Regions from separate parts of the Bacillus salitolerans genome, predicted to be linked through region 2. Evidence: riboswitches for the same ligand, from Rfam matches in the RefSeq annotation. Region 2 holds a riboswitch; the other holds the start of a gene.
The links. Region 2 has a riboswitch for cyclic di-GMP ahead of ACFSCX_RS24305 (DUF5667 domain-containing protein). Riboswitches for the same ligand answer to the same signal wherever they lie in the genome.
Positions count from the first base shown of each region.

Region 1: linked by a shared signal. The riboswitch ahead of ACFSCX_RS15205 (HD domain-containing phosphohydrolase) and the one ahead of ACFSCX_RS24305 (DUF5667 domain-containing protein) in region 2 are both predicted to bind cyclic di-GMP.

Region 1 covers NZ_JBHUEM010000024.1:109,826-113,837, forward strand. Annotated here, with positions in the region: gene ACFSCX_RS15200 (PP2C family protein-serine/threonine phosphatase) at 1-154, opposite strand, end outside; gene ACFSCX_RS15205 (HD domain-containing phosphohydrolase) at 247-2,361, opposite strand; cyclic di-GMP riboswitch class I at 2,596-2,681, opposite strand; gene ACFSCX_RS15210 (DUF5317 domain-containing protein) at 2,762-3,352, opposite strand; gene ACFSCX_RS15215 (STAS domain-containing protein) at 3,388-3,699, opposite strand; gene ACFSCX_RS15220 (flagellar assembly protein A) at 3,713-4,012, opposite strand, start outside.
Region 2 covers NZ_JBHUEM010000055.1:192,290-196,301, forward strand. Annotated here, with positions in the region: gene ACFSCX_RS24295 (WxL domain-containing protein) at 1-540, shown strand, start outside; gene ACFSCX_RS24300 (WxL protein host-binding domain-containing protein) at 610-1,674, shown strand; cyclic di-GMP riboswitch class I at 1,808-1,890, shown strand; gene ACFSCX_RS24305 (DUF5667 domain-containing protein) at 1,970-3,397, shown strand; gene ACFSCX_RS24310 (hypothetical protein) at 3,538-4,012, opposite strand, start outside.

The sequences.
Region 1 (4,012 bases), on a different contig from region 2:
CACCGATTAGCCTTGCGGGTATCGATATTCCAGAAACCTCTACACCTGAAGAGATGGGTGGAGTACTATTAAGTAGTTTCGTTTGGATATTTTTGGCTAGTTTAATTTCTCTTTTTAAAGTCTTATCCAATTCGTTTAGAATGGGAACACTCATACTACCCCACCTTTATCCCACGTGTAAATTTCCCGTAGTGTTTTTTACCTACTAAAAATATACCATGTTTTTCCGAGAAAGAAATCCTTCTTCTACTCACTAACTATTTTTTTTTCTGAAAAATGCCCAGTACCTACCATTTCTACCAAATTCATCTCCATCACAACCGTAGTCCCTTTTGGACTTGTATAAAGTTTCACCTTATCCATCATCTTCATGAGGAGATTAAACCCTTGACCTAATGATACTTTTGTTGAATAACCAGCTAAAAGAGTGGATTTAGGTAACTCTGATAAATCAATTCCACTTCCTTTGTCTTGAACAACAATCTTAAGTGTCCCATTCTCATAGAATAGGTGTATTGAGCCTGAAGTTGCATGCTTGATCACATTTGTCACAACTTCTGATGTACAAAGTAAAATTTGAAATGCCACCTTACTAGGAACATTTAACTGGGTTAAAATTTCCTGAACTAATTGTCTACTTAACGGGACATCTCCTTTCTTTTCAATTGGCAATGAACCAATTGATTGTTTTTGAACGATATTATTCAGTTCCTTCATATCAATAAGTTCCATTTTTCCTTTCGTAACAGAAAAGATAACATCTCTATACAAAGTTTGGACTTGTTCATTTTTTTGTTTTTCAAATTCAAAAATGGGGGTTATATCAGTAAGTAAGAACTGATATCCATCTGGCACTTGAGTACAATAAACGTCATAAAGTCTTCCAGCTTCATTTTCTACTATTTCCCTGATGATTCTTTGTTCCACTTGTACCTTCTCAATGAGAACAGTTAACTTTTGTTCAATATCAAGACTAACTTCCTGACCTTTTCCATCAATAAAAACCTGATGTTTGAATGTAAGGTGAGTCACACTTAATTTACTTAATAATTCAGAGTCTTTAAGTTTGTGACTAAGTTTAGAATCTACTTTTTTCTCAACTGATTCCTTCTCATGTACAACTTCTTCCACCGACTCACCTAAACACAGTTCCATAAATATATTTAAACTTACTTCAACTAACTTCGGATCAAGCTTATTCCCAGCAAGCTTACTAAACTCTTTTTTGGGATTTTTTATCTTTGGATCAAGTAAAAGATGATCGAGCTCATTGGCAACAGAAATGATTCTAGAGCCTAAAGGAATGCTTTCTTCGGCTAAATTATATGGAAAACCATTTCCATCCCACTGCTCATGATGATAGAAAACATATTCTGCTGCTTTGTCTAACCCTGATATTTCTTTCACCATCTTCGAACCCAATTCAATATGGTTCCTATATTCCCTTTCCTCTTCAATCGTTAAAGGGCCTCTTTTTATAAACAGTTTTTCACCTAATTGGAGCTTACCCATGTCATGAAAAAGGGCTGCATAATGAATTGAGTCAATTTCCTCCATGGGTAATTTTAATTCCTCAGCTATTCTTCTAGCCATTTTCCCTACCCGCGTAGAGTGACCACGGTTGATTAACAATTTCATTTCTGACACTTCTGAAAATTTCTCCATTGTTGATAAGAAGATTTTTCGAAGGTTAATAAATAAACCAAATGCGTATCTAAGTAGAAAATAGCAAAATACAACAAAGAAAGTAACAATAAAAAATAGGAGTGGTTGCTTTAAGCTGTAAATATAGACAAGGAACAATGTAATACTAGATGTCGTAAGAAACATATAGATAGCATCTAATAAAATATTTAACAAGGTTCCCCAGTAAGGTTTATTATTAAGTGTTGAAAAAACAACAGCAATCAATATATAGTTGACCAAAGAATGTATTCCTATAACAGCGAATAGTAGCAACATTGTTTTCCAATGAAAAATACTCTCGCGATCATATAGCCATTCAAAGAACAAACCTGCTACAATAATACAGATAATATATAGACTCAAATTAAACAAATTTTTCTTAATGTTTCTTTTTTTCCATAATAAGGCTGTAGTTAAGAGGAAAATAACGAGTTCCACTACAACTGCATTTTCCACTCCATAAAACAATAAAGCAATAAACGTAAAGGTTTGAGAACTAGTAAATAAGGTACCATTGGGAAGTTCAATTAAAAAATACTCTAATACCCCTGCCAAGATACCTAATGCAAGAATGACTTCAATACGGGAGTAATCGGTTGTAAGGAGGGATATGACTAATAATGTAAAACCAACCAATATTATTGAATTAATATATACATTTAATTTGGTTGGCATTTTCTTTCACATCCTTTTTTAAAATATGAGGAAATAACTTGTGGTTTAACAAATAAATTAATCAAGAAACATCTATTTTTTAATAAAAACTGGGGCGTAGGTACTGCTATTGAATCCTTAAATCTAAAAGATTATGATTATGGACGCCAAGGTACTCCTGCTACTGCAGATAATGCCATTGCAGCAAGAACCATGATTAGAAATACTTTACCTTTCATGGGATCAACCTCCTTCTTCGGTAACCGGCTGCCATTGAGATTTTCCTCTTTAGGCCCTAGCTTTGCGTCCTCGTCTTTCGAGCGAGTTTGCCCTTTTCGATAAGAAAAACATCTATATTCTTTGAAAATCCTACGCCCCAAGATTGAAACCAATTTTAATGTTGAATCCTACTTTGTCAGATTCAATCAATTTCTAGCCCTTTTTTGTTTTTGTGGAAGATATCAACGTAGCTTTTTATTCCAGTGATGGTATAAAAAAAGAAGATACACATCCCAAAAGTAATAATGACATCTCCTATGCTAATGACCTTATCAAATAATGCATAAGGCAAGTGAAGTGGAATAACATCACCTAGAAAAGGTAGCATTGTATGTTCATTGATTAATTGATGCTTTCGATAGCCTGATTCAAGAATTTCTATATAATGAGAAAGGTTTGCCGCTTCTAATGCTTTGCTAGATACCGGCATCCTTCCACCGTTTATGATAATGACTAGGAAGTTTAAAAACATCCCAACGGAGAAAAGTATAAAACCCGGTAAATGTTTATTGATCAACGCCCCTATTGAAAGCAGGAGATATGAAGCTGCGATAAATAGAGAAAACCACTTTGTAAATGCTGAGTAATCATAAAGATACATGGCTATGAGTTGAAGGACAAAGCAGCTTAATATGAGATAAGGAGCTTTAATCTTAACCTCCCATAAATGGTCAAATGACTTTGCACGTAAGTATGCAAATAGTATGGCTAGGAACAGATATTCATAAATCATCTAATTCCTCCTTTTCTTATAGAAGATACTAATTCCTAAACAAACACATCTTCTCCAACAATATCTGATATTTGGAGTATATCGAAAACCATCGCCACATCCTCATTTACATTCGTGATAGTTACCTTAATATTTTGGTCTGTCAGCAGTTGGATGGTTTTCAACAAAAGTCCAATACCTGAGGAATCTACGAATGGTACCCTTTCAAAATTGAATACAACTGAACGATACGTAAGGAGACTTGGGGTTAATTCTTCCTCTATAATCTCAGTAGTTTCAATATCCAAATCTCCCTCTAGATCCACCCTTACTCCATCTTCTTGTTCCAGCAATGAGTACTTTAACATTCGATTTCCCCCTTTATGATTTAAACGCTATATTCCCTTCGTTGTCCAGGTAGGCAACAACCTCATAGGTGACATCTTGAAAGGTGTATTTAGACTTTCCAATTTTGATTGTAGTACCTTCCATTGCTTTATTTATTTTTATGGTTTGATCACTTGGAACAGATATTAAGGTTGTAACACCACTTTCAGCACCAACTTCATTGATATCAACACCTAGTCTTCCATAAACCTCTCCACCTCTTAGAGCACCTTTAACTTTCAAACTACCACCTGCATGGATAGTAGAGTGTGTACAACTTTTCCCTACTATTAA
Region 2 (4,012 bases):
ATGGCTTTTGGTATTGTTGCAACTGCATTTAGCACGCATTCATTTGCTTCTACAACTTCAACCGTTCAAGGCGGGACTTTATCTGGAGGATCCATGACATTTACTGGTTTACCAGCAACATTAAATGGTACTCTAGTGAAATCTACTGCAAATTGGGCTATTGGTGATATCACGGATGCAAGAGGTACGGGTGAGGGGTGGAACCTTTCACTAACATTAACTCAATTCAAAGAAGTTGATGGTAATGGAGCTTATGTTATTGGCGGAAAATCTCTTGCTACGAATTCATTAAAAGTAGTCGGAGTACCTACAATTAATAAGAAAGACTCGACTTCATCTGACATTACAACCATCACTCCCGTTGCTTCAGGAACAGCACTAGATAATGGAAGTACGGTTAAAGTTTTATCCGCGTCACTAAATGGTGGTATGGGTTCCTACACAATTGGTAACCTAGGTGTAGAATTGACTATTCCTGCTAATGCCTATGCAAAAACATACAAAACAGATGCAACTGTAACTATAAATACAGCTCCTTAATAAATGATTATTTTTTTAAAAGTCCTCCAATACTAAGGGGGACTTTTTAATTTTTAGGAGTGGTTGTTAATGAAACACCTGTTATTATGCTTGATCTTACTAGCCTTTATGTTTATATCTTACCCAATTATTTCAGTATATGCAGAGGAAAATAATTTTGAATTCCGTGTGGAACCAATCTTTCCAGATTCACAAATTGGTAATAAAGGATATTACCATTTCAAAGGAACACCTCATGATACTGTTACGTTACAAGCACGTATTATCAATGACAGTGAACAGAATTTGAATGTTATCATTCGAAGTTTGAATGCTTATAGTGGAAATCAAGGGATCTTATACCAAACAGAGCCTGTTTTAAAAGGAACGGAAATTATCAATGAAAGCTTTCAATTTCAAAAAATAGCCACTACCCCAACTGAAGTAACACTTGAACCTTTGCAGTCTGAGCTCGTTGAATTTACACTAAATATTCCAAATATTAATGGTACGTTACTTGGTAGTGTAGAGTTTAGAGTCTTTAAAGGCACAAAAGAATTGACACAGAAAGAAGAAAACTCACAACTACTGATTGACCAATACAAAGCAATTAACATTGGTGTTCAGATTGATGTAACAGATTATAACGAGACACCTTCAATGGAATTAGACAAACCATTCTTTTCTCCCGAGCAAATTGCGATTATGGTTCCAATGGAAAATAGCTATCCGGTCATTGTTCCAAATATATCGGGAACCTACAAGATCACCAAGAATGAAGATACAACGTTCTCCATGACAGGAGAAATTCCTTCATTTAAAATGGCGCCTATGACGACTTTTCATTATCCGATTAGATGGTCAGAAGGAACATTAGAACCAGGAACATACGATGTTAGTTTATCACTGGATGTGAATGGAAGTACCCAATCTTACGAACAAACCATATCGATTGAAAATAATGAAGTGCAGAAGACACAAGAAAAAATGGAAGAACGGGGAGAAGTCGCAATTGCCCCTAAGACATTTCCATGGACAACCATAATGATTGTTCTATTTATCATTGTTTTGATCTTAATATGGATGATAAAAAAACCAAAATCCAAAAGAAAAGATCGAAAGTATCCAGGACAAAATCCAAATGATTCATACTAAGCTTCATCATTTGTAGGAAGCCGCCGTCCTAAAAAAGGATTTTACTTTGAATGGAAAAAAATATGCATATTCTTTTTAGAAAAGATACTGTATATTCTTACTAATATGAAGAATGAAATATCGTCGTTTCTTCATTTGAAAAAGGCAAACCTATTGAAAGATAGAGACGCAAAGGTACAGACCTACGGTTTATACTAGGGTGGCTGATCTGCTGAAGAATTGAGATACTTTACTTATTTTTAAGTAGAATTCGAAATTCTTCCGATTCAAATAACTTGTGTTGGAGGGATTTTTTATGATGTTTAATAAGAATATTCAGAATGTGCTTGCAACAAGTATAGTTACATCAGTTTTTGCTTTTTCAATTGGAATTGGACAAGCCTATGCAGATAATCATGAACAGTCCACGGATTCACAAGTGGAAGAGACGGTTCAACAAGACCAACCAGTCGAAACTGTTGATTCAACAACTGAAAGTTCAGAGCCTACTACTGAGGATGAAGTAGTAGAAGAAGGTACTTCAGCAGAAGAGACGCCAGATGAGATAGCTGCTGAAGCAGACTTGCCCTCTTTGTTACCAGGTGATTTCTTTTACTTTTTTAAAATATTACGTGAAAATGTACAGCTGTCTTTAACCTTTGATTCGGTGAAAGAGGCTGAACTACTTTCAACATTTGCTGAAGAAAGAATCAAAGAAGCTGAAGTATTAATTGCAGGCGGTCAAGTGGAACTAGCACAAGACATTCTTCAAAAGGCAATTGAGCAACAAGAATTGGCACTTGCTACTTACGAACAATTGCAACCAGCGGAAACACCTTTATCGGAAGGCGATGAAGGTCAAGTTGCAACAGAAGCTCCAGTAGACCCTATACGTGCTGAACTTGAAGCAAAAATGGCAGCTAACCTTGTTGCCTTAACAACTGCTCTAGAAAAAGTGGAAAATCCACAAGCAAAAGAGGCTCTCGTAAAGAATATATTAAAAGCACAAGAGAAGCTGGAGAAGAAGATCAACAAGACCCTAGCAAAGCTTAATGAGAAGGAACTTGCAATTGAACAAAAGCGTGCTGATCTTGAAGCAGAACTAGATGATGGCGAAATGAATGAACAGGATTATAATGAAGAACTTGCTGAATTGAACGCAGAATTAGCGAAAGAGAAGAAAGAGCTTCTTACTGAGATGAATGAAGATACCAATAAAGCAGGTAAAGTAGCTCTTGAAAAAGGTAAAGAGAAGGAAGATCGTGGGAAGGAAGATCCAAAGCAATTAACAGACGAGAAACAAAGTAAGTCTGTAAAAAAAGATGAAAACCAAAAAGCTGATGAGCAAAAACGTGAAGAGGTAAAGAAACAAGAAGAAAAGCAACGGGAAGAATCACAAAAACGTGCTGAACAGGGACGTGAAGCTACGAAGAAGCAAGAAGAGGCAAAAGAGGCTGATGAGAAGCAGAATGAATCAGTGAAGAAAGATGAAAAAGAGAAGCAAAAAGCTGACGAACAAAAGCGTAATGAAGTAAAGAAAAATGAAGAAAAACAACGTGAAGATTCTCAAAATCGAGCTGAACCTGAAAATAAGAAGAAGCAAGATGAGAAAGCAACGAAGGCTGAAGCAAAACCATCTGAGACTGTAAGTAATGAGGAAGAAGGTAATCAACAAGCCGACGAGCGCAAGCATGAAGAATCAAATAAACAAGATGAGAAGAGAAAAGGAAAAGAAAACAAATAGCAGTAAAAAGAGTGGGGCTAGTCCTACTCTTTTTTTGATTATGAAGAAGGTAGAAAAGTTTTCAGCAAGAGAATGGGCTAGCGACTTGGAATTGTATTATACATATAATGTGTAGTACACATATACTATTGGTTTACTTCTTACTCACTTCTTTGCATCGCTTCCAGAAGTTCATCACCATTTAGATCTCGAATTCGTGCTATTTTCCCTTCATCATTTACGTTAATACGCCCTTTCACCTCTGCTGTCTCTCTTTTTGTTTTCCCATCTTGTTGATAGTGAACCTGAACAACAAAATCATAGGCATGATCACTTTCTGAATGAATTTGGATATCGTTCACTGTCATTTCGTATTCACCTACATGCGCAACATGCAGCCACGTTAATGCATAAGAATTGATAAAATTGGGGTAATTCGTCTCTATTACATACGGTTTATAATACTTGGAGTAATAGTCAAATAGCCGCTCGTTCATCTGCCCTGTAGTATGTAATTCTGTTAAAATATCATGTAATTCTTCACTTGGACCAGTAAACTCATGTGTTAAAAAGGATTGGATCATATCAATCGTGGGATCCTTCTTTTTGACGGATTCACGTTCTTGTTGAGAAATA